2 regions of the Paenibacillus lutimineralis genome follow, and region 2 is predicted to be linked to the other one. Evidence: predicted binding sites of a transcription regulator. Region 2 holds the regulator's gene; the other holds the start of a gene.
The links. Region 2 encodes CtsR, which represses protease genes until heat stress. Its sites were predicted from a motif close to ATGGTCAATAAAGGTCAAACA; they were not measured.

Region 1: the regulator CtsR is predicted to act here: its motif matches at 5,093-5,113, upstream of clpP (ATP-dependent Clp endopeptidase proteolytic subunit ClpP).

Annotation. Positions count from the first base shown of each region.
Region 1 covers NZ_CP034346.1:209,165-220,127, forward strand. The annotation lists gene EI981_RS00985 (response regulator transcription factor) at 1-283, shown strand, start outside; gene EI981_RS00990 (HAMP domain-containing sensor histidine kinase) at 280-2,070, shown strand; gene EI981_RS00995 (YqeB family protein) at 2,073-2,765, shown strand; gene EI981_RS29330 (PdaC/SigV domain-containing protein) at 3,148-4,296, shown strand; gene clpP (ATP-dependent Clp endopeptidase proteolytic subunit ClpP) at 4,370-4,957, opposite strand; tRNA gene EI981_RS01010 (tRNA-Arg) at 5,157-5,231, opposite strand; gene EI981_RS30165 (RHS repeat-associated core domain-containing protein) at 5,479-5,709, shown strand; gene EI981_RS01020 (LacI family DNA-binding transcriptional regulator) at 5,928-6,947, shown strand; gene EI981_RS01025 (ABC transporter permease) at 7,053-8,012, shown strand; gene EI981_RS01030 (carbohydrate ABC transporter permease) at 8,026-8,913, shown strand; gene EI981_RS01035 (type 2 periplasmic-binding domain-containing protein) at 8,973-10,616, shown strand; gene EI981_RS01040 (glycoside hydrolase family 30 protein) at 10,724-10,963, shown strand, end outside.
Region 2 covers NZ_CP034346.1:5,737,923-5,748,885, reverse strand. The annotation lists gene mmsA (multiple monosaccharide ABC transporter ATP-binding protein) at 1-962, shown strand, start outside; gene mmsB (multiple monosaccharide ABC transporter permease) at 946-2,112, shown strand; gene EI981_RS25690 (substrate-binding domain-containing protein) at 2,284-3,291, shown strand; gene EI981_RS25685 (cache domain-containing sensor histidine kinase) at 3,328-5,151, shown strand; gene EI981_RS25680 (response regulator transcription factor) at 5,156-6,373, shown strand; gene EI981_RS25675 (CtsR family transcriptional regulator) at 6,806-7,264, shown strand; gene EI981_RS25670 (protein-arginine kinase activator protein McsA) at 7,297-7,821, shown strand; gene EI981_RS25665 (protein-arginine kinase McsB) at 7,834-8,898, shown strand; gene clpC (ATP-dependent protease ATP-binding subunit ClpC) at 9,093-10,963, shown strand, end outside.

The DNA.
Region 1 (10,963 bases), 970 kb from region 2:
TCTCGATGAGTTTTCGGGCATGCTGCTCGTAGAAGGTCAGGAGGTCCCTTGCCCAGCTCAGGCATATCAACTGCTGTTGTTCCTGTGCAAGCATCCCGGCATCGTCTTCTCGAAGGCGCAGCTCTATGAAGAGGTATGGGGAATGGACGGACTTGGGGATGACAACACCGTAATGGTGCATATTCGCAAGATTCGTGAGCGGATCGAAAAGGATCCGGGCAATCCCGAATACCTGCTGACGGTCCGCGGCCTCGGTTACAAGCTGGTGAAGGTGAGCATATGAGGAAGATCAGAACCCGTCTTGCCCTGCATTTTACCTATCAGCTATTGCTGCAGTGGGTGTTGATTATGCTGACCATGACGATTCTATTGCTGATCTTGTTCAACTATTTAGCCAACAACGATTTGAAGCGCACCTTCTCTACAGGGGCCGTGGATGCGATCAAGTCGGAGACCTTTATTCATAATGATGAAGTGAAGATGAACCGTCGCTGGAAGAATTTATTGAACGAGCAGGGATATTGGCTTCAGGTCGTCAATGATGCAGGGCGTGTGATTTATTCCTTGAATGCACCTACGGATTTGAAGACGATATACGGGGCTACGGAGCTGCTGAATATTCAGGAGACGCGCCGGTTTGATTCCTACCGGGTGATGGCCTCGCTGGAACCGGAGACGGATGGTTCGAAATCTGTCCTATATTTATTGGGAAGACAGGATCTGGGTACGAAGCTGCTGGATGAATGGTATCAGAAGTATAACCGGAACGGGCTAGTTCGAGAGGATGCCATGGCAGGGCTGGAGCAGCAGTTGGATGGCAATGACGATTATTTGCAGGTCGTGGATAAAGACGGGGTAATACTGCAATCTATCGGGCACTCGGACAATAGTGAAATAAATAGATATCAACCCCTTGACTTGGTGTCGATTCGCTCGGAGCCAGGCATCTATCCGACGGAATTATCAGCTCAGTATGATGGCGATACAGGCTATACTTGGCTACTGCATCAAGGTAAACCAGGGCGGACTATAGAGAAACAGTCAATTTTTTATGACATTATCTTGGCACTTGTTATTTTTGGGGCCGGTGTCATGGTGGTGACGTTGGCGGTGTCGATCTGGCATGGATACCGTTACGGGCAACCGCTAACTCTGTTCGCCAGCTGGTTCGAACGGATGAGCGAGGGCAGGTACAGTGAAGCGCTGACGGAGAAGGAACGTAAGAAGGTATTCCGGCGTAACGGCAAAATCCGCATGCGGTACAGACTTTATAAAGAGGTTATCGCTGGATTTTACGAAATGGCTACCAAGCTGGATGCCTCACAGCGGGATCGTAGGCTGCTGGAACAAACTCGGGAGGAGTGGATGGTCGGCATTTCCCATGATCTGAGGACGCCGCTATCGTCGATTCAAGGTTATGGTCATCTGTTGGAGAGCGGACAATTCACCTGGAATGAAGCCGAGCTGAAAGAGATGGGCAAGGTCATCCGGGAAAAAGGCGATTTTATGCTGGAGCTGCTCCAGGATTTCTCGTTAACCTTTCAGATTAAAAACAATGCAGAACGAATGGTGCTGGAGCCGATTGAGATGAACGAGTTCGTTCGTCGTTCTGTCCTCCGGTATGTCAATGATGCTACGATTGATACGGCAATGTTCTCTTATGAGGAATATGACGATGAACTGACTATAATGGCAAATCCAAAGTGGTTCCGGCGTATGCTGGACAACATTATTACCAATGCCGTGAAGCACAATCCTGAGGGAACGGAGATCACAGTAAGCACCGGTGCTGAGGGAGATTACGCCTGGATTTGTGTATCAGACAATGGCCAGGGAATGGATGAAGATACGCGGAGCAATCTGTTCGAGCGGTATTATCGTGGCACAAGTACGGATGAGACAACCGATGGTGCAGGCCTGGGCATGAGTATCGCCCAAGCGATCGTAATTGCCCATAAAGGGCAGATTCGGGTAGAGTCGGAGCCGCAGCAGGGTGCCAAGGTGATCATGAAGTTCCCGCGGAAAATAACGAAAGAAACGGCAGATGGTTGTTCAGGAAGGGGAGAATAACGTTGCATAATCAATCGCAATGGACGGAGCTAGGGGTCTCCAGGAAGGACAAAATAATAATTTGGACATTGTTTCCGATTCTCGGGGCAGTGGCTGGCTGGTTTATTCCAGTGCTGGCCAAATGGGTAGTAGCATTACCGTGGTTTCCTTTTCAGGGGCTGTTCAAGTTGATCTCTTCTATGCACGGGGCATGGGGATCGACCGTGATGACGGTGCTTGGCTTTGTTGGCGGAGGGGTTCTTGCCATGATTGCTGTTAAGGAAAGTTTGCAGATTCGTCTCTCTGATCGGGAAGTCCGGTTGAAGATTCACGATGAGGAGCGAGTCTTCGAGAGGCAGGAGGTGTCCGCAATCTTTCTGGATCATAAGCAGTTGGTCCTCTTAGATATGAATGGTCGCGAACTTCTCCGGGAAGAAGCGGATGGGAAGCCAAAAGCTTTAGCTGAGGCGTTCATCCGGGCTGGATATGACTGGCGGGAGCGAGACCCATTTGCTCATGAATATGCGCGATGGGTAGCCGATACTCCAGGGCTGTCCCCAGGTGCAAACGCATTATTCCTAGCAAGGGAGAAAGCTATCGGTAGAGATGATAAAGAGGATGCAGAGGATTTGCGCCAGGAGCTTTCCAAGTTGGGTGTTACGGTTCGTGACGAAAAAAAGCGGCAGTATTGGCGCATGCATGGACGAAGACCCTGAGTTGATCATGCTAACGAAACTACCAATCGTTATTTGGGCATAAAGTAGCCTTTAAAAAATCTAGCGAAACAGGATATCGCTATTTGAAGAAAAAAGGTCTTTTTTAACCCCAATTAGCATGAATAACGCTCCACAGTTTCGTTAGATTTAAATAATGCGTATTTGCCTTCAATAGCGTTTCCTAGTTTCGTTAGATTAAGTCCGAAGTAGATTAAACATGTTACGGATTTCGTTCTTCCATAGGTAACTAACCCAAGCTGAATATTTTTCTCCTAGTTCTAATTATCGTCCACTATAAAAGCAACAATATGTCGTTATTTGCATGATTTATGGATGATAGGGGAAAAATTGGGATAGCTATGAAAGGAGGACGAGAAGTCCAATGACAACTAGGATCTCAAAGGTGATCGCTGCTGCTCTGGCTGTTGTGTTAATAGCTGTAATTACTATAAGCGGTCTGGAAGGCTCTGTAGCCGCATTGGCTGCTGCATCGAACAACATAACAGGTAAAACAGGCGGATCAGCGACCAAGCTGCAGGGGGCAACTGTGCGGAACTCTGACCAGGAGCCTGCTTATGTGCAGATTACCTTAAAGGGCAAGCCGCTCAAGCTGCAGGGCATACAAGGGCAACAGGATGTGCTTGTTCCGCTGGAGCTCATCGAGAGAGGATTAAAGGTAAAGGTCAAATACGATAAAGGCAGCAATCGCTACTTCTTGAGACGGGATCATGTTGTAGTCCAACTTACCCCAAAAGAGGATGGAGCCTGGGCGGTTGTAAACGGGAGTACACAAGTGCTTCCGTATGAATGGAATGAGCTGAATGGGCAGCCTTATGTATCGGTCAAGGTGCTGACGGATCATCTGGGATTTACCTCGACCTATGATGCGTCCAAGAAGACGTTGGACCTCGTTCCACATAAGCTGAACAACATCAGAGTGACTACCCGTGTGGTCGATAAATCGATCCCGGAGGCCACGATCAAAGTGGAGTACCCTCAGGTCAGTGAATTAAAGAATAAGAGCGCAGAGCGGAAAATTAACGGTATTCTGCAGAGCAAGACGGATGAATTTATCAAGCAATCGCTGCAAGAGACGAAGTCAGGTCCTCCAGTAAGTGGACACACTTATCAATTCTTAGGCAACTATACGGTAACCTTCAATCGCGATGGGCTGTTAAGCATCCTGCTGCAATACTATTCGTACACAGAAGGAGCTCATGGCAACCCTACTCGTGAAGGCTTGACCTTCCGGCTAAGTGATGGGGAGCTGTTAACGCTCGATGAGGTGCTGAAGGATAATCCGGATTATCGTAAAATTGTCGATCCGGCGATTACCAAGCAATTGGAGGCGACCGAGGGGTACTTTGGCGGTTTCAAGACGATTGGCGAGAATCCGAGCTATTATCTGAAGAACGATGGTGTCGTAATCTTCTTGCCGTTGTACGAATATTTGCCATATGTGAACGGATTCCCTGAGTTCTATTTCCCTTTCTCAGAGCTTGGAGTGAAACCGTCGAAAATCGCTAGGTAGAAGCCCATAATGACATGAAGACAATAAGAACAGCAGGTCTGGAAGTCCAGGCCTGCTGTTCTTATTGTCCTTATTAAGCGTTAGCTTTATCGATAACCTTGTCGACCAGTCCGTATTCCATAGCTTCTACAGCACTCATGAAATTGTCACGGTCAGTATCACGCTCGATTTGCTCCAGCGGCTTGCCAGTACGTTCGGAAAGAATTCGATTCAGATTGTCGCGCATTTTGAGAATGCGGCGGGCGCGGATCTCAATATCCGTCGCTTGACCTTCTGCACCACCGAGCGGCTGGTGGATCATAATCTCACTGTTCGGCAGAGCGAATCGCTTGCCTGGTGCGCCTGCATTCAGCAGGAAAGCGCCCATGGAAGCAGCTAATCCAACGCAGATTGTAGATACATCGGATTTGATGAATTGCATCGTATCGTAAATGGCCATACCGGCAGTAATCGAACCGCCAGGGCTGTTGATGTACAAGTGAATGTCTTTGCCGGGATCTTCGGCATCCAGGAATAGCATCTGTGCAATAATAGAATTCGCTACGACGTCATTGACCTGTGTACCGAGGAAAATGATGCGGTCTTTCAGCAATCTGGAATAAATGTCGTAAGCACGTTCGCCACGGTTACTCTGTTCAACAACCATTGGAATATAACTCACCGATAAACCCTCCTTATTATTAGCCCCATAGGGAATCTTTCCCTTGGTTTCAAGTCTGTTCATATATTAGTTCGATCAATTCCAGAATTGACGGAATTGATGATTTGTAATCCCATAATAACTAATTTTTTATCAAAAGTCAAAGATAGTCAAACTCAAGGTAATAAAAAAGCCCTTAACGGGTTTTGTATAAAAAATATGGCGCGCCCGCGAGGAATCGAACCTCGATCTCAGGCTCCGGAGGCCTACGTCATATCCATTGGACCACGGGCGCATGAATTTTGTGCAACAAAGATGATTATATGGCATCCGAGCATAAAATGCAAGAAAAATTCATCACTCAATAAATTTGACTATATGGAGCTGGGTTACTATTGTAGCCCTTTTTTAGAGTATCCAAATTTATCATATTGTTGTTAAATATTCAGGGTATGTAGTTTCTCCTGTGAAAAGACGATACATATCGTTATGATGAGTTCGGTGTTCTGGATAACAGTACTCCGCCAAGTAACCGACTAGCCATGAACTTCGGATATAGAGGCTATGTGAACGAAGGTAATGGTCTCTACTTCGCTCAAGCTCGTTATTACAACCCGGAGATCGGGTGGTTTGTGAGTGAGGATACGTATAAGGGGGATGTTTGGAGTCTGCAGAGTTTGAATTGGTATGTGTATGTGGAGAATAATCCTGTGAGGTATGTGGATCCTAGCGGGTATTTTCCTAATCCTTATATTGGAACTAGCAAAACATAATCTAGATGCATGTATTGAAAACGATTTAATAATTCCATAATATCAGAATACAATTAATAAACATATATCCCTGAATCTCTATATTGAATGGCAGAAAATAGAGGACTAGTGTACTAAAAATAAGATTTTTGAGATGCAAAATATAGCTATTGTCTTTGAAAGCGTTTTATGTTAATTTAAATCTATAAAAACGTTTTTGTTAAAAAGGACGATCACTAATGGCGAAAGTTACAATTAAAGATGTTGCTAGAGAGGCTGGGGTATCCATTTCCACAGTTTCCAATGCATTGAACGATGTGGATGTGCTGACTCCGGAGACGAAATCGCATGTACTCAAGGTAGCGAAGCGCATGAACTATGTGCCGAACTTAAATGGGAAGCTGCTGAAGTCAGGGAAGACGAAGATGCTAGGCTTCTTTACAACCAGCGTGTCGGGGCCGTATTTTTACATTTTGGTTGAGTCGATGGCCCGTGAATGTGAGCGTCTCGGTTATGGCTTGAACGTATTCGTTACCAAGGATAAGCAGGTCATTATGAGCAATATTCTTGGCCGGCGTGTCGATGGGGTAGTTATATACGAAGAGCTCAAAATTGATGAGAATGACATCGCTGCTATGGAGAAAGACAAGATTAAGGCGGTATTTCTGGATCGGGTCATTGAGAACGAGACGATGGGAAGCGTGATATTCGATTCCTATGTGGCTGGTTATGAGGCTGCTAAATATTTGATCAGTCTAGGACATAAGAAAATCGCTTATATATCAGGCGTTGATACGATGTATGACAGCGTACAGCGGCGAGAGGGTTATTTGGCTGCACTTCGGGACCATCAGCTGGAGACGGATGAAGATTACATTTTGCAGGGCTATTTCGAGGAAGAAGGCTCTTATAATGCGGTGAAATCATTCCTCCGTTCGCATCATGACAAAGTACCGGACGCATACCTAGCTGGGAACGACCTGAGCGCAATTGGATGTATCCGCGCCTTAAAGTCAGAGGGTTACAGAGTTCCGGAGGATGTAAGTGTCATGGGCTTTGACGATATTGAAATTGCTCAATATTTCTCGCCGCCGCTAACGACGGTAAGGAACCAGATTGCAAGGCAGGGGATGCTTGCCATCGATCACCTAGTACGATTGATTCAGAAGAAGGAGCAGGGCAAACTGCAGAAGCTATCTAGCGAGATTGTAGTGCGCGGTTCTTGTCAGGTAAAGATAAAGCGGGATGATCTTATATAGATAGACAAATATAGGGTCATTCCTATTTTTGCAGCGGTAAGGTAATTTTTTTGCAAAAATAAAAACGTTTTTATCTAATTCGCTATCAAGAAGGGGGAATCTTAAATGGAGAAATTAGCCGGAGTACCTGCTAAGAAGCCTATGGGACAAAGGATTAAGCAATTTTGTGTAGACTTCAAGAATCAATGGGAAATTCAATCGATGATTATCCCGGGCGTTATTTTTATGATTATTTTTTGTTACATACCTATTTACGGTCTAACGATCGCTTTCAAGAACTACACCGTCATCGATACACTGGATTCCGCGCCTTGGGTAGGCCTTGAGAATTTCAGAATCATTCTGTCGGATAGATATTTCTGGGATTCCGTGATCAATACGCTAGGCATCAGCTTCCTGAAGCTATTGATCGGCTTCATTATCCCCATCATATTGGCAATTATGATCTATGAACTGGGCATGGGGCGGTTCAAGAAGATGGTACAGACGATCTCGTATCTTCCGCACTTCCTGTCCTGGATCGTACTCGGCGGGATGTTGATTACCTGGCTCTCCACGTCGGGATTGTTCAACCAGATCTTAATCGGGCTTGGGGTGATCACTAACCCGCAAAATATTTTGCTCGATCCAGGTAAGTACTGGTGGATTGCTACATTGTCGGATATCTGGAAGGAAGCAGGCTGGGGTACGATTCTGTATTTGGCGATTATGGCTAAGATCGATCCGACCTATTATGAGGCAGCGAAAATCGATGGTGCGAGCCGTATGAGACAGATCTGGAACATTACACTGCCGAACATGAAGATGATTATAAGCTTGAACTTGATCCTGACTGTAAGCGGTTTATTGGGATCGAACCTCGATCAGACCCTCGTTCTGATGAACTCGCAGAACCGTGTCAGAGCAGAAGTTATCAATTCCTATGTGTATCGTATGGGGATGACGCAAGGCGACTTCTCATATGCAACTGCGGTTGGTTTAGGCGTCTCTATCGTCTCAGTCATTCTGCTTGTTACCGCAAACAAGGTGACAAGTAAATTAAACGACAACCAATCGGTTTTATAGAGGGGGCATTCTTGTGAATCGAAATACGCTTAAAAAAGACATCGATAGTCGAATATTTGACACTGTGAATGTAACGCTGCTCCTGATCTTTAGCATTATTATCATCGTTCCGCTATGGAATGTTATTGTATCTTCCTTCAGTTCAGGAAGGTCGCTCGCTGAGGGTGGATTCATCTTCTGGCCGAAGGAATTCTCGCTTGAGAACTATGAAGCCGTATTCAGGGATTCAAGCATCTGGCAATCCTTCTTCATATCTGTTGCCAAGACAGTTGTTGGGGTTGTCACCCACGTCTTCTTCTGTGCAATGATCGGTTACGGTCTTAGCAAACAGAAGGTTCGCGGCCGCAAGCTGTATGTGACGATGGGTGTCATTACGATGTTCTTCTCCGGCGGGATGATTCCAACATACCTGTTGATCAAATCGCTCGGCTTGCTGAACAGCTTCTGGGTATATATCATACCGGCATTATTCAGTTATTACGACGTAATTATCCTGATGAACTTCTTCCGCAACGTGCCAGATTCGTTAGAAGAATCGGCCAAGATCGACGGGGCAGGGGACTGGCGTGTATTCCTGAAAATATTCATCCCTCTGTCCATGCCAGCGATTGCGACGATTGCGCTGTTCAACGGGGTTGGTCAATGGAACGACTTCATGACAACGAAGCTGTATGTGACAGATAAGAGTCTTTATCCGCTGCAGATGAAGCTGTATGAAATTATCGTTCAGTCACAAACCCAGTCGATGCAGAATATCGGGGGTTCGGCGGTAATTGAGACGACGACCAAAGGGGTCCAACTAGCAACGATTGTCATTACGACATTGCCGATCGTTGTGATGTATCCAATATTACAGAAGTACTTCATCTCAGGCATGATGCTAGGGGCGGTCAAAGAGTAAGGATACTTCTGAATAGTCGCACAATCTTAAAGTTCTATCTATCAAAGGGAGGGTAAAACATGAAAGAGAGCAAGAAGAGCATTAGAAGAACGGGGATTAAGCTTGGTATTGCCTTGATGGCTGTAGCTTTAATTGTTAGCGGTTGCGGCGGCTCCAAGGGCGGCAGCAAGAAAGGCGAATTGGCTTCCATTGAAGACCGTTACACGCCAAGCGCGGATACGCCGGCATGGCAGTTGGATAAGAAAGAAGAGCCGACCGAGTTGACTTGGTATGTGAACGCAGACTGGTGGAACACGGAATTTGGTAAAGATGTCGTAACGAAGAAGATCCAGGAGGATCTGAACGTGAAAATCAAGTTCATTACTGGTGATGACACCAAGTTGAACACCTTCTTCGCCGGTGGTGAAATGCCGGATCTGATCACGACATTTGGTGCCAACTCTCCTGTCGTACAGAAGGCTGACACATGGGCATACTCCTTAAATGATCTGGCTGAGAAGTATGATCCCTATTTCAATAAAGTAGCGGCGCAGGATACGCTGAACTGGTTCAAGCTGAAGGACGGCAAGACCTATGGATATCCGGACTATTCTAATACGCAGGTTGACTATGATAGCGGGCAGATCCCGGCTAAGACAGCGTTCGTAATCCGTAAGGACGTATATGAAGCGCTGGGTAAACCAAGCATGGGAACACCAGAGGAATTTCAAAGTGTACTGAAGGATATTAAAGCGAAGTTCCCGAGCTTGGTTTCATTTGGCTTCAACTCCATCGGGGAAGGCACTGGATCTCTGGGTGACGTATTGCAGGACTTCATTGGCGTACCGCTCGAAGATAGCAATGGTGGCTTCTACAACCGTAACTTGGACGAAGACTATCAGACATGGTTGAAGACCCTGAACGCGGTTTATAGAGAGGGTAGCATTAGTGATGATAGCTTCGCTGATGACGGCCCAGCGTTCGAAGAGAAGGTTAAATCCGGTAAATATGCAACGATGCTTCTTGACGGAACACCGCAGCAAGGCGGCAACCTGCAGATCTTCCTGAGTGCTAATCAGGGCAAAGAATATATTGCGATTGATGGACCACAAAGTACAGTTGGCAACCAGCCAACATTGAACCAGTCTGGTATTACTGGCTGGATGGTTAACTTCATTACGAAGGATTGTAAGGACCCTGCCAAGGCGATTCAAATTTTCACCTACCTACTTAGTGACGAAGGCCAAATGCTGGTGAACTACGGAATCGAAGGTGAGACTTATAAATCGATCGGCGACGGCAAATATGAGTTGTTGCCTGAAGTGAAGGATCTGCAATTGAACAACCCGGACAAATTCAAGAAGGAATATCGCATGGGCGAGTTCATTTTCTTCGGTCATGACCGTTATAAAGCACTCAGCACAGACTCCTTCCCTGAATCGATTAAGCAGATGCAAGAGTGGGGCAAGGGTAAGCTAGTACCGCACTTCATATTGGAAAATATCGATCCGGATCAAGGCAGCCTTGAAGCACGTTCGCTTAGCGCCATCAACACGAAGTGGAATACAACGATGGTTAGCATGATTCGCTCGAAGGATGACAATGAATTCAACAACAATCTAGCATCCTATAAGTCCTTCCTGGATGAGAACAACTGGGATAAGGTCTTGAAGGTCCGTACGGAGAAAATGCAACAAAATAAAGAAAAATTGGGTATGAAATAATATTTTCAATCTATTGAGCGGGCCCTTCAAGCAGGGGCCTTCTTCATTCAAAACAGGTTTGGCATGGCTAGACATACAAGATCACAATAGAAGTGGAGGAAACATACATGCTGAAGCTAAGCATCTATCAGTCGAATGGTGAGAATGAACTGTTCGTCAGCAGAACCCCAGAGCAACTAAAGGCGATCTCGACAGAGCGCCCAGTAAGTACAGTAGCGATTGATGAGCAGAAGACCTATCAGGTCATGGACGGATTTGGGGCTTCTTTTACCGATTCAGCGGCTTATTTGATTCATCAAGTATTGGATGAGGAGCAAAGGGGCGAATTGATGAGTAGGCTGTTCGAT
Region 2 (10,963 bases):
TGATCTCTCATAAACTCAATGAAATTACGAGGGTCGCTGACTCGATCACGATTCTGAGGGACGGCAAATCGATAGAGACATTGGATATGAAGAAGGACAACGTGACAGAGGATCGGATTATCAAAGGAATGGTTGGGCGCGAGCTGACGAATCGTTATCCGGAGCATACTCCGAAGCTGGGCGATCTATTTTTTGAGGTGAAAAATTGGAACGTATACCATCCCGTACTTGCGAATCGCAAAGTGATCGATAACTGCAGCTTTGAAGTGTGCCGCGGTGAGATCGTGGGTATTGCCGGTCTGATGGGCTCGGGGCGAACGGAACTAGCGATGAGCCTGTTCGGACAATCGTATGGACGACGCATTAGTGGCGAGATCCGTAAAGACGGGAAGCAGCTTCACTTGAAGAGTATTACCCAAGCCATCAAGGAAGGCATTGCCTATGTGACAGAGGACCGCAAGGAATACGGCCTGATTCTGAATGAAGATATCAAGCGCAATACGACACTCGCGGCGATGAACAAGATATCGAAATGGTTTGTTATTAATGATAACCAGGAAATCATCGTAGCTGAGGATTTTCGCAAGAAACTGAACATTAAGGCACCGAGCATTCTACAGAAGACCGGCAATTTGAGCGGGGGCAATCAGCAGAAGGTAGTACTTAGCAAATGGATATTCTCGGGGCCAGACCTGCTGATCCTAGATGAGCCTACGCGAGGGATTGATGTAGGCGCGAAATATGAGATTTATTCGATTATCAATGAGCTTGCCGATTCCGGCAAAGGCATCCTGATGATATCCTCCGAATTGCCAGAGCTGCTCGGTATGTGTGACCGAATCTATGTGATGAGCGAAGGAAGATTTACCGGGGAGATGCGAAGAGAGAATGCAACGCAGGAAGCATTGATGAGATTGATGACCAAGAGTAGGGGGAAGATCCAAGATGAGCACCATAACTAAACTGCTGCGCAACAATGTACGACAATATGGAATGTTCCTGGTCCTTGTACTAATTATGGGACTATTTCAAATTTTGTCGGACGGTACTTTGCTTAAGCCTCTGAATATTACGAACCTGGTACTGCAGAACAGCTATATCCTGATTCTAGTTATCGGCATGCTGTTGGTGATTATCACGGGGCATATCGACCTGTCCGTTGGCTCGATCGCAGCGTTCATTGGGGCTATGGCGGCCGTCATGATGGTCAATTACCACATGCCCTTCCCGCTCGCCATGCTGTTATGCTTGTTGATGGGAGCACTGATCGGTGCATGGCAGGGCTTCTGGGTTGCCGCGGTCGGGATTCCGTCCTTTATTGTCACACTGGCAGGGATGTTGCTGTTCCGCGGTCTTACGATGCTAGTGCTTGGCGGTCAATCCATCGGTCCATTCCCGGGCGGGTTCCGCAGCATTAGCTCGGGCTTCATTCCGGATATTCCCGGCAATTGGAATGTTCATATGCTGACCCTGCTGCTAGGCGCCGTGCTGTCGCTATTGTATATTTTTATGGAGTGGAGAGGTCGGATTACTCAGTCACGCTACCAATTTGAAGTGCTGTCACTACCTTTATTTATTGCTAAAGTAGCTTTTATAGTTATCATTATAAATTTATTCACCTTCGTATTATCCGCGTATAACGGAATTCCGAATGTACTTGTTATCCTGTTCGCCTTGGTTGTGTTATACACCTTCGTTATGCGTAAGACGGTTATGGGACGCCATATTTATGCCGTTGGTGGCAATGAGAAGGCGGCTAGACTGTCAGGCGTAAAGACGAAGAAGATGACCTTCTGGGTATTCGTCAATATGGGCGTTATGGCAGCTCTTGCGGGGCTGATCTTTACCGCGCGCTTGAATGCGGCTACTCCTAAGGCGGGCGTCAATTTCGAGCTTGATGCGATTGCGGCCTGCTTTATCGGCGGGGCTTCGGCATCGGGCGGTGTCGGTACCGTGATTGGTGCGATGATCGGTGGCCTCGTCATGGGCGTGATGAACAACGGGATGTCTCTAATCGGGCTTGGTATCGATTATCAACAAGGAATTAAGGGGCTTGTTCTGCTGCTGGCCGTAGCCTTCGATATTTACAATAAAAATAAAACAGCGGCATAACCGAAGCAAAATAGAGTTATCACCGTACCGCGATCATTGACCTGATTGAGGGTACGGTTTTTCTCTTCTCATAAAAAGAGAGCGCTTTATTTCAGGTGGAACGAAGTATAATTGAAAGGGGTCAAGCCAGCTGGTGAACCGACTACCTTGATAGCACCGGAGGGGGAAGTAGTGAAGAAACTAGTTATTCTATATTTTGTTCTGATCAGTCTTTTCTTGATCTATTTGTACTCGGCTTATACCCGCGGAGCAGCCGATCCGATGGAATCGGCCGTTGGACTTCGGGGAGAATCGGATGAGAAGTATGTGATGGTGAACTACCTCGCTGGCAACGAGTATTGGAAAAATACGCTGAAGGGCTTCGAGGATGCGGCAGAGGCGTTGGGCGTAACCGTGGAATACCGCGGAGCCACTCAATATGACGAGCATGAGGAAGTCACCGTGCTTGAACAGGTCATTGCCAAAAAACCTGCTGGAATTGCCGTCTCGGCCATTAACTCCGAGGCGCTGATTAACGTCATCGATAAAGCAGTTTCTTCAGGTATACCGGTTGTGCTGTTCGATTCCAATGTCCCTAATAGCAAGGCATACTCTTTTTTGAGTACGGATAACTATAATGCAGGGGTCGTGGCAGCCCATAAGATGGATGAGCTGATTGGAGAGTCGGGGACCGTAGCCATCCTTACTCAACAGAATCAATTGAATCAACAACAACGCGTCACCGGGTTCACCGAGACGCTCAAGGACCAGCATCCCCATCTTAAGGTCGTAGAGATCGTTGAGGACAAGGGGGATCAGGTCGTCTCCGAGAACAGGACAGAGGAACTGTTGCTGAGATATCCAGACCTGAAGGGAATCTTCGTCACGGAAGCCGTTGGAGGGATTGGCGTAGGCAATGCGCTGATAAATAACAATCGCAGCGATATCCAGGTTATTAGCTTTGATACCAATAAAGGGACGCTGGATTTGATCAAGAAAGGCGTTATATCTGCGACGATGGCTCAGGGCACCTGGAACATGGGTTACTGGGCATTAATGCAGCTGTTCCATCTGAATAATTCATTGGTCGAGCCGGTTGGAGATTGGCAGCAGGCTCAGGTTCCTCCACTCCCGACCTATGTGGATACCGGAATATCCGTTGTAACCAAATCCAATGTCGAACATTTCTATGCTAAATAACCGCTGCATCTTCGTTTGGGATTGGGGGGAACAAGCATGCGAACCAAATGGCTGCAATTCGATAACTGGTCGATTCGCGACAAACTGATCCTGCATATTTTGCTAATTAGCATTTTTCCGGCTCTCTGCCTTGGACTGTTAATTTCATGGGCTACCAGCTACACCATCGAAGAGCAAGTCAACGGGCAGACATCCCAGTTGATTGGCAATGTGAATAAATCTCTCGATTATCATGCTAGCAATATGCAGAATGTATCATATCTGATTTCCTTTAATCCGGAGATAGGGAAGTTCTTTGCTGAAGGCGCCTCGGCTTTTCCAGGGGAACAGGAGCGCTATAAGACGCTGAAATTCCTCCAGGGCTTCACGACACTTCACTCCGAGATCGCTGGGATTATGGTCGTTAACCATAAGGGGGAGTATTTAAGCAACGAGATGTATGCACGCACCAGCCGGAACTTGACGGAAGAGAACTGGTATCAGGATGCCGTTAAGGCGAAGGGGATCTTCAAACTCGTCGGACATCCGGTCAAAAGAAATGTAACGAGCCACGCTAATTACAAGGATGAGGAGGTCGTCTCCTTCGTTCGTGCAGTGCTTGATCCGGAGACCCAGGCCGTGCAGGGCGTCGTGCTGATCGATTTCAAATCGCGGCTGATCGCCGAGGTGGTCCGCGATGTCAGACTCGGCAAGTCGGGGTATCTTATCGTGATGGATGACAAGGGAGACGCACTCTATGCCCCTAAAAACTCCATCGTTGACCAGCTTGATCGGGAACGAATCTTAACGGACAATGCGGGAGATTTTGCGGAAAAGGTAGATGGCAAGCCGATACAGTATATCTATCAAAAATCATCCTTTACGGGCTGGACGACAGTCGGTGTCTTTCCGATGCAGGATAGAATCCAGGGGATCAATGAGATTAATCTGTATATCGTCTCTTTTGTATTTCTCGTTAGCTTGCTGGGAATCGCAGCATCCTATTATTTGTCCTACTCGATCTCCCGTCCGATTATCCAACTGTCGTCGTTCATGCATAAAGTTGAGAACGGCAATATGAGCATTCGTTATAACGGCAAACGCCGTGATGAAATCGGCATGCTTGGCAATAGCTTCAACCAGATGCTTGCGCAGATCAAGCGCCTGTTAAGGCAGGTTAATGAGGAGCAGCGCTTGAAGCGGGAGGCGGAGCTGCGTAGTCTGCAGGCTCATATCCAACCTCATTTTCTCTATAATACGCTGGATACGATCCAGTGGCTGGCCAGAAAAGACGGGGCTTATGAGGCAACAGAAGTGGTTGAATCCTTATCGCGTCTATTTCGGATCGGACTCAGTCGGGGGAAAGAGATTATTCCGCTTGCCGATGAATTTGAACATATCCGTAGTTATCTGATGATTCAGAAGACTCGTTATAAAGACAAGCTGAACTACAGTATCGATATTGAGCCGGAATTAATGAATCTGTTCGTAATCAAGTTGATCCTGCAGCCCGTCGTGGAGAATGCCATCTATCACGGCATTAAGGAGCGGCGTGGGCCAGGCTTCATATCAATCCGTGCAACCGCTGAGGAAGGAATGGTTGTCATTAGGATTGAAGATGACGGTAACGGTATGACTGAGGATAAACTGAGCCTACTGCGCACACAGCTAGATCAGGTCGGCAAGACCGATTACATGCAGCCTACACCGCAAGAGAAAGGCGAGGAAGAGGGAGGGCCTCTTAAAAGCTATGGACTTAGGAATGTGCAAGAACGGATTCGCCTCAGCTACGGAGAGCCTTACGGAATATCAATTGATAGTCAATGGAAGAGCGGGACGGTAGTGACGATTCGTCATCCTATTATGCATCGGGAGGAGTAGAGCGATGAATCAGAAGTGGAAGGTCATTATAGCGGATGATGAGTTTATTATCCGCGAGGGAATTAGGGGTTCAATAGATTGGGATAGACTGAATCTGCAGGTCGTCGGGGAAGCGGAGGATGGAGAAGAAGCATTAGAACTGGCACTGAAGGAGCAGGTTAATATCCTTATCGTGGACCTCAGTATGCCGATTATGGACGGCTTGACATTGATCAGCGAGCTTCGCGATCAGCTTCCTGGTTGTAAAGTAATCATTATTACCGGGCATGATGAATTTGTTTACGCCAAGAGAGCGATCAAGCTCAGCGTCGACGACTATATCTTGAAGCCCGTTAATCCGGGACAATTAATGGAGGTGCTAGCGGGCGTTTCTAGGAAGCTGGAGATAGAGTCTACCAATGAGAAAATACTCGATATTGCCTCGAAGCAGCTTGACAAGAATGTGTCGCTGTTGCGGGAACGCTTTTGCCTGGAATGGATCGAAGGTGATGTAAGCGAGGATGAGATTGCAGGACAACTGGCCTTCCTGCAAATGCCGGAGAGGCTGCCCGATATGGTTGGGATCGTCCGCTGGCCGGAACAGTCCAAGGGGAAGGCGTTCATGTCCGAGAAGGATCGGCAGCTCTTGCTGTTCGCAATCGAGAACGTGATTGAAGAATTGATTGGGGAGACGAGAGATGCCGAGGATTACGTCCATTTCCGTGATCAGACCGGGATGATCGTCGTATTGGTCTGGGGAAGCCGAGACACCACGATTGGCACTCGAATTACTGAAGCCTGTGAGAAGTATCTGGATCTGGCCGTGCTTGTCAGTTTTCAATTGAACGAAGGAAATGTAAATTTACCGGAGCTGTATACAGCAGCCAAGACGATGGTCAACCGGGAAGCGCGCATGTCCGATTTCGTCAGAAAAGCGCGGGAAATAATCGAGCAGCGATACAGCGATCCCGAGCTGAATTTAGAGTTCGTGGCGGATGAGCTTGGCGTGTCGTCCGTGTATTTGAGCCGTATTTTTAAGCAGGAGTCAGGTCAGTCCTTCATTGGAATGTTAACCCATGTTCGAACGACGATGGCAATCCGCCTGCTGGTGGGGACGAAGCTGACAATGCATGAGATCGCTGAGAAGACAGGCTACGATTCACAGCATTATTTCAGCACCTCCTTTAAGAAGGTCGTCGGTATACCACCGAATCTTTACCGCAAGAGCTTTCTCGAGGGATAACAGATGGTTATAAGTCTAAGAATATGAACATCCCATTGGCAAATTCAAAAATTGTGCTATAATAAAATCAAAGTCAAAGAAAGTCAAAGTCAACATACGGCTAGTTGTTATAAAGTGAGGTTCAAAAAGATTCGATGCCGAGATCACTTCTTGAATAACTTCGTGTTAGATATAGAATTTATAAGTTATCAGCGTAGCTGATGAAATTTATATATCGCAAGAAAACCTACCTTTGAATCGCGGTCGCTCATCCATGAATTGGCCTCGATTGGTTTTCTTATCAAAAGTGACTTTTTGAACTACCTCTAAGGCCTTTGGTATTAAATTGGAAGCACCCTCTGATATTCAAACCGAACAGTGCGGTTAATAATAGGTATATGGGTTATCCAATATTGGCTGTATGTTGGAGTAATGAGCAATGGAGGATGGGTGATGCGTAATATTTCCGATATTATCGAGAAGCACCTTAAGAGCATTTTGCAAGAGAGTCCGGAGGGCGCTGTAGAGATACAGCGTAATGATCTGGCAGACAGGTTCTCCTGTGTTCCATCTCAGATTAACTATGTCATCAGCACACGCTTTACGCTGGAGAAGGGTTATCTGGTGGAGAGCAAGAGGGGCGGAGGAGGTTATATTCGCATCCGTCGTATCGAGCTCCCCGGCCCGATTAGTTTGCATACTCATCTTCAGCATACGATCGGAGATGAGATGGGCCAGACGGCGGCAGAGGGATTGATCTATCAACTGGAGGAATCACGGTTCCTCACCCGAAGGGAAGCAGCGCTAATGAAGGCGGCTATATCTCGGGAAGTGCTGATGGTGAAGCTGCCGTACCGCGATCAGATCCGGGCGCAAATGATGAAGGCGATGTTGATTTCTTTGTTAGGTTAATGAGTCTATCCAGTTAAGGAGGGATTCCAATAATGCAATGCCAAGAATGCGGTAAACGTCCTGCCACGCTCCATTTTACGAAAATCGTGAATGGGGAGAAGACAGAATTTCATATTTGTGAAGCATGCGCCCGCGAGAAGGGAGAATTAATTCCTGGAACGGCGGGAGGCTTCTCGATTCATAGCCTGTTATCCGGTCTGCTCGATTTTAGTCCTGCGACTTCTAGTCAGGCCTCGGGTGTGAAGCCTGCGGAGAACCTGCACTGTGAGAAATGCGGGTTGACCTATTCTCAATTCAGCAAGCTGGGTCGGTTCGGATGCAGCTCCTGTTATAAATATTTCAATGATCGTCTGGACCCTCTATTAAGAAGAGTTCATGGCAATACGACACATGTCGGTAAGGTGCCAAGACGGGTTGGAGGGCATATCCATATGAAGCGTAAGCTGGATGATCTCCGCCGGGAGCTACAATACCGGGTTCTTCATGAACAGTTCGAAGAAGCAGCGGCACTGCGCGATCAGATCCGTGAACTCGAGAAGAACATTTCCGCAGAGTAAGGAGGAATTGCGATGGGAAATCTTCAATTTACAGAGCAGCCGCTTAGCGAGTGGATGAATCGTGACGGAAATGAATCGAATATTGTAATTAGCACCCGGGTGCGGATCGCTCGCAACCTGGTTGAATGTCCTTTTCCTATATTGGCTACGAATCAGCAATCGGAGGAGGTGTTGAACCAGTTCGAACAGGTGCTCAGCGATGAACGGATGCAGCCGTTCGGACAGCTCCATCCGATTGAGCTTGATGATCTGGACGATCTGGATAAGCAGGTTCTGGTGGAGAAGCATCTGATTAGTCCGAGCTTGGTTACTGAATCAAGAAATGGCGCGGCATTCATAAGCGATGATGAGAGCTTGAGCATCATGGTGAATGAAGAGGACCACTTGAGGATTCAATGTCTGTATCCGGGACTTCAGGTCAAAGAGGCCTGGGAAAAGGCGTCGGCTGTCGACGATATCTTCGAGGATCATGTCGATTATGCGTTTGACGACAAGCGTGGTTACTTGACTAGTTGTCCGACGAATGTCGGTACAGGGCTGAGAGCTTCCGTAATGATCCACCTGCCTGCGCTGGCTCTTACGAGTCAGATCGGGCGGATTTTGTCGGCTGTGACTCAGGTCGGTCTGGCTGTGCGCGGGATTTATGGCGAAGGCAGCGAGACCGTCGGCAACCTGTTCCAGATCTCCAATCAGATTACGCTGGGACAGAATGAATCTGAGATTATTGACAACCTGTATGGTGTCGTAGTACAAATTATTGAACATGAAAAAGCAGCCAGGGAAAAATTGCTTTCTGACTCGCGAATCCGTATTATGGATCGTATAATGCGTTCATATGGAATATTATCCTATTCCGAAATCATCGATTCGAAGGAAGCGGCGCAGCGTCTGTCAGACGTTCGGCTCGGTGTGGATCTTGGTTTCGTGAATGTACCCTTCCATGCTCTAAATGAATTGAACGTCATGACACAGCCAGGCTTCTTGCAGAAGAGGCAGGGGGGAAACATGTCGCCAGGAGAGCGGGATATATACCGCGCCAAGGTGATACGCGAGCATTTGAAGGATAATTTGCAATAAAGTGTGTGTAAAAGACCGGTTTTCAGCACCGAGAAGGTTGGATGAAGCTAGGGACTGAGGAGCGGAGCGTACGTAGTTTGTACGTGAGCACCGGAAGGCCCGGCTGAATTCAAGATTCGATGTCGAATAAGCTCTCAGTGTTACTTCGTGATTAAAAGCGGTTGGAATAGATTTAATTTGGAGGTGTATTGGATATGATGTTTGGTAGATTTACAGAACGCGCCCAGAAGGTACTGGCACTCGCTCAGGATGAGGCGGTCAGACTCGGGCATAACAATATCGGAACGGAGCATATTCTACTGGGATTAATCCGTGAAGGCGAAGGCATTGCAGCCAAAGCTCTTATCGGTCTTGGTCTTGGTTTGGAGAAAATACAAGATGAGGTTGAGACTTTAATTGGACGCGGTCAGGAACAGCCGATTAATATTGCCTATACGCCGCGTGCAAAGAAAGTTATCGAGCTGTCGATGGATGAAGCACGTAAGTTAGGCCACACCTATGTGGGTACCGAGCATATCCTGCTGGGATTGATCCGTGAAGGTGAAGGCGTAGCTGCACGCGTACTTAACAATCTGGGCATCAGCTTGAACAAAGCACGTCAGCAAGTGTTGCAACTGCTGGGCAGCAGCGAAGCCGTATCCAGCCATCATGGCGCACCCGTTAATGTGAATACGCCAACGCTGGATAGCCTTGCTCGTGATTTGACCGCTACCGCCAAAGAGGGTAACCTCGACCCGGTAATCGGACGTAGCAAGGAGATCGAACGCGTTATCCAAGTGTTGAGCCGGCGGACGAAGAACAATCCGGTACTTATCGGTGAGCCTGGTGTTGGTAAGACCGCGGTTGCCGAAGGGTTGGCTCAGAAGATTGTAAATAATGAAATCCCTGAGACATTGCGCGACAAGCGCGTCATGACTCTTGATATGGGTTCTGTCGTAGCAGGTACGAAATATCGCGGCGAATTCGAGGACCGCTTGAAGAAGATTATGGATGAGATTCGCCAAGCTGGTAATATCATCTTGTTCATCGACGAATTACACACTCTGATTGGTGCTGGTGGAGCCGAAGGAGCCATCGATGCTTCCAACATTCTGAAGCCAGCCCTGGCCCGTGGTGAGCTGCAATGCATCGGGGCAACTACGCTGGACGAATACCGCAAGTATATCGAGAAGGATGCGGCTCTGGAACGCCGTTTCCAACCGATTACAGTCGACGAGCCATCTGCGGATGAGACGATTCAGATTTTGCATGGCCTTCGCGATCGCTACGAAGCGCATCACCGTGTAAAAATCACGGATGAAGCGATTGAGCAAGCAGTTAAATTGTCCGACCGTTACATTCAGGACCGCTTCTTACCGGACAAGGCGATCGACTTGATTGATGAGGCGGGCTCCAAAGTAAGACTGAGCACATATACGGTACCGCCTAATTTGAAGCAACTGGAGAGCCGTCTGGAGGATATTCGCAAGGAGAAGGACGCGGCTGTACAAAGTCAGGAATTTGAGAAAGCGGCTGCCCTGCGCGATACCGAACAGAAGATTCGCGAAGAGCTTGATGTGACGAAGAACCAATGGAAAGAAAAGCAAGGGCGCATGGATTCTGAAGTGACTCCGGAGGATATCGCCGAGGTTGTGGCTAGCTGGACAGGGATCCCTGTCAACAAGCTGAAAGAAGAAGAGACCGAGCGTCTCATGAATATGGAGTCCATCCTGCATGAGCGTGTTATCGGCCAGGATGAAGCCGTTAAGGCGGTCAGCCGGGCTATCCGCCGGGCACGTGCCGGACTCAAAGATCCGAAGCGCCCTATGGGCTCCTTCATCTTCCTTGGACCAACAGGTGTAGGTAAGACCGAATTGGCCCGTGCTTTGGCTGAAGCAATGTTTGGCGATGAGAATGCGGTCATCCGTATCGATATGTCAGAGTACATGGAGAAGCATTCCACCGCTCGTCTGGTTGGCGCGCCTCCAGGATATGTCGGTTATGAAGAAGGCGGTCAATTGACCGAGAAAGTACGTCGCAAGCCATATTCGGTAGTGCTGCTTGACGAGATCGAGAAGGCGCATCC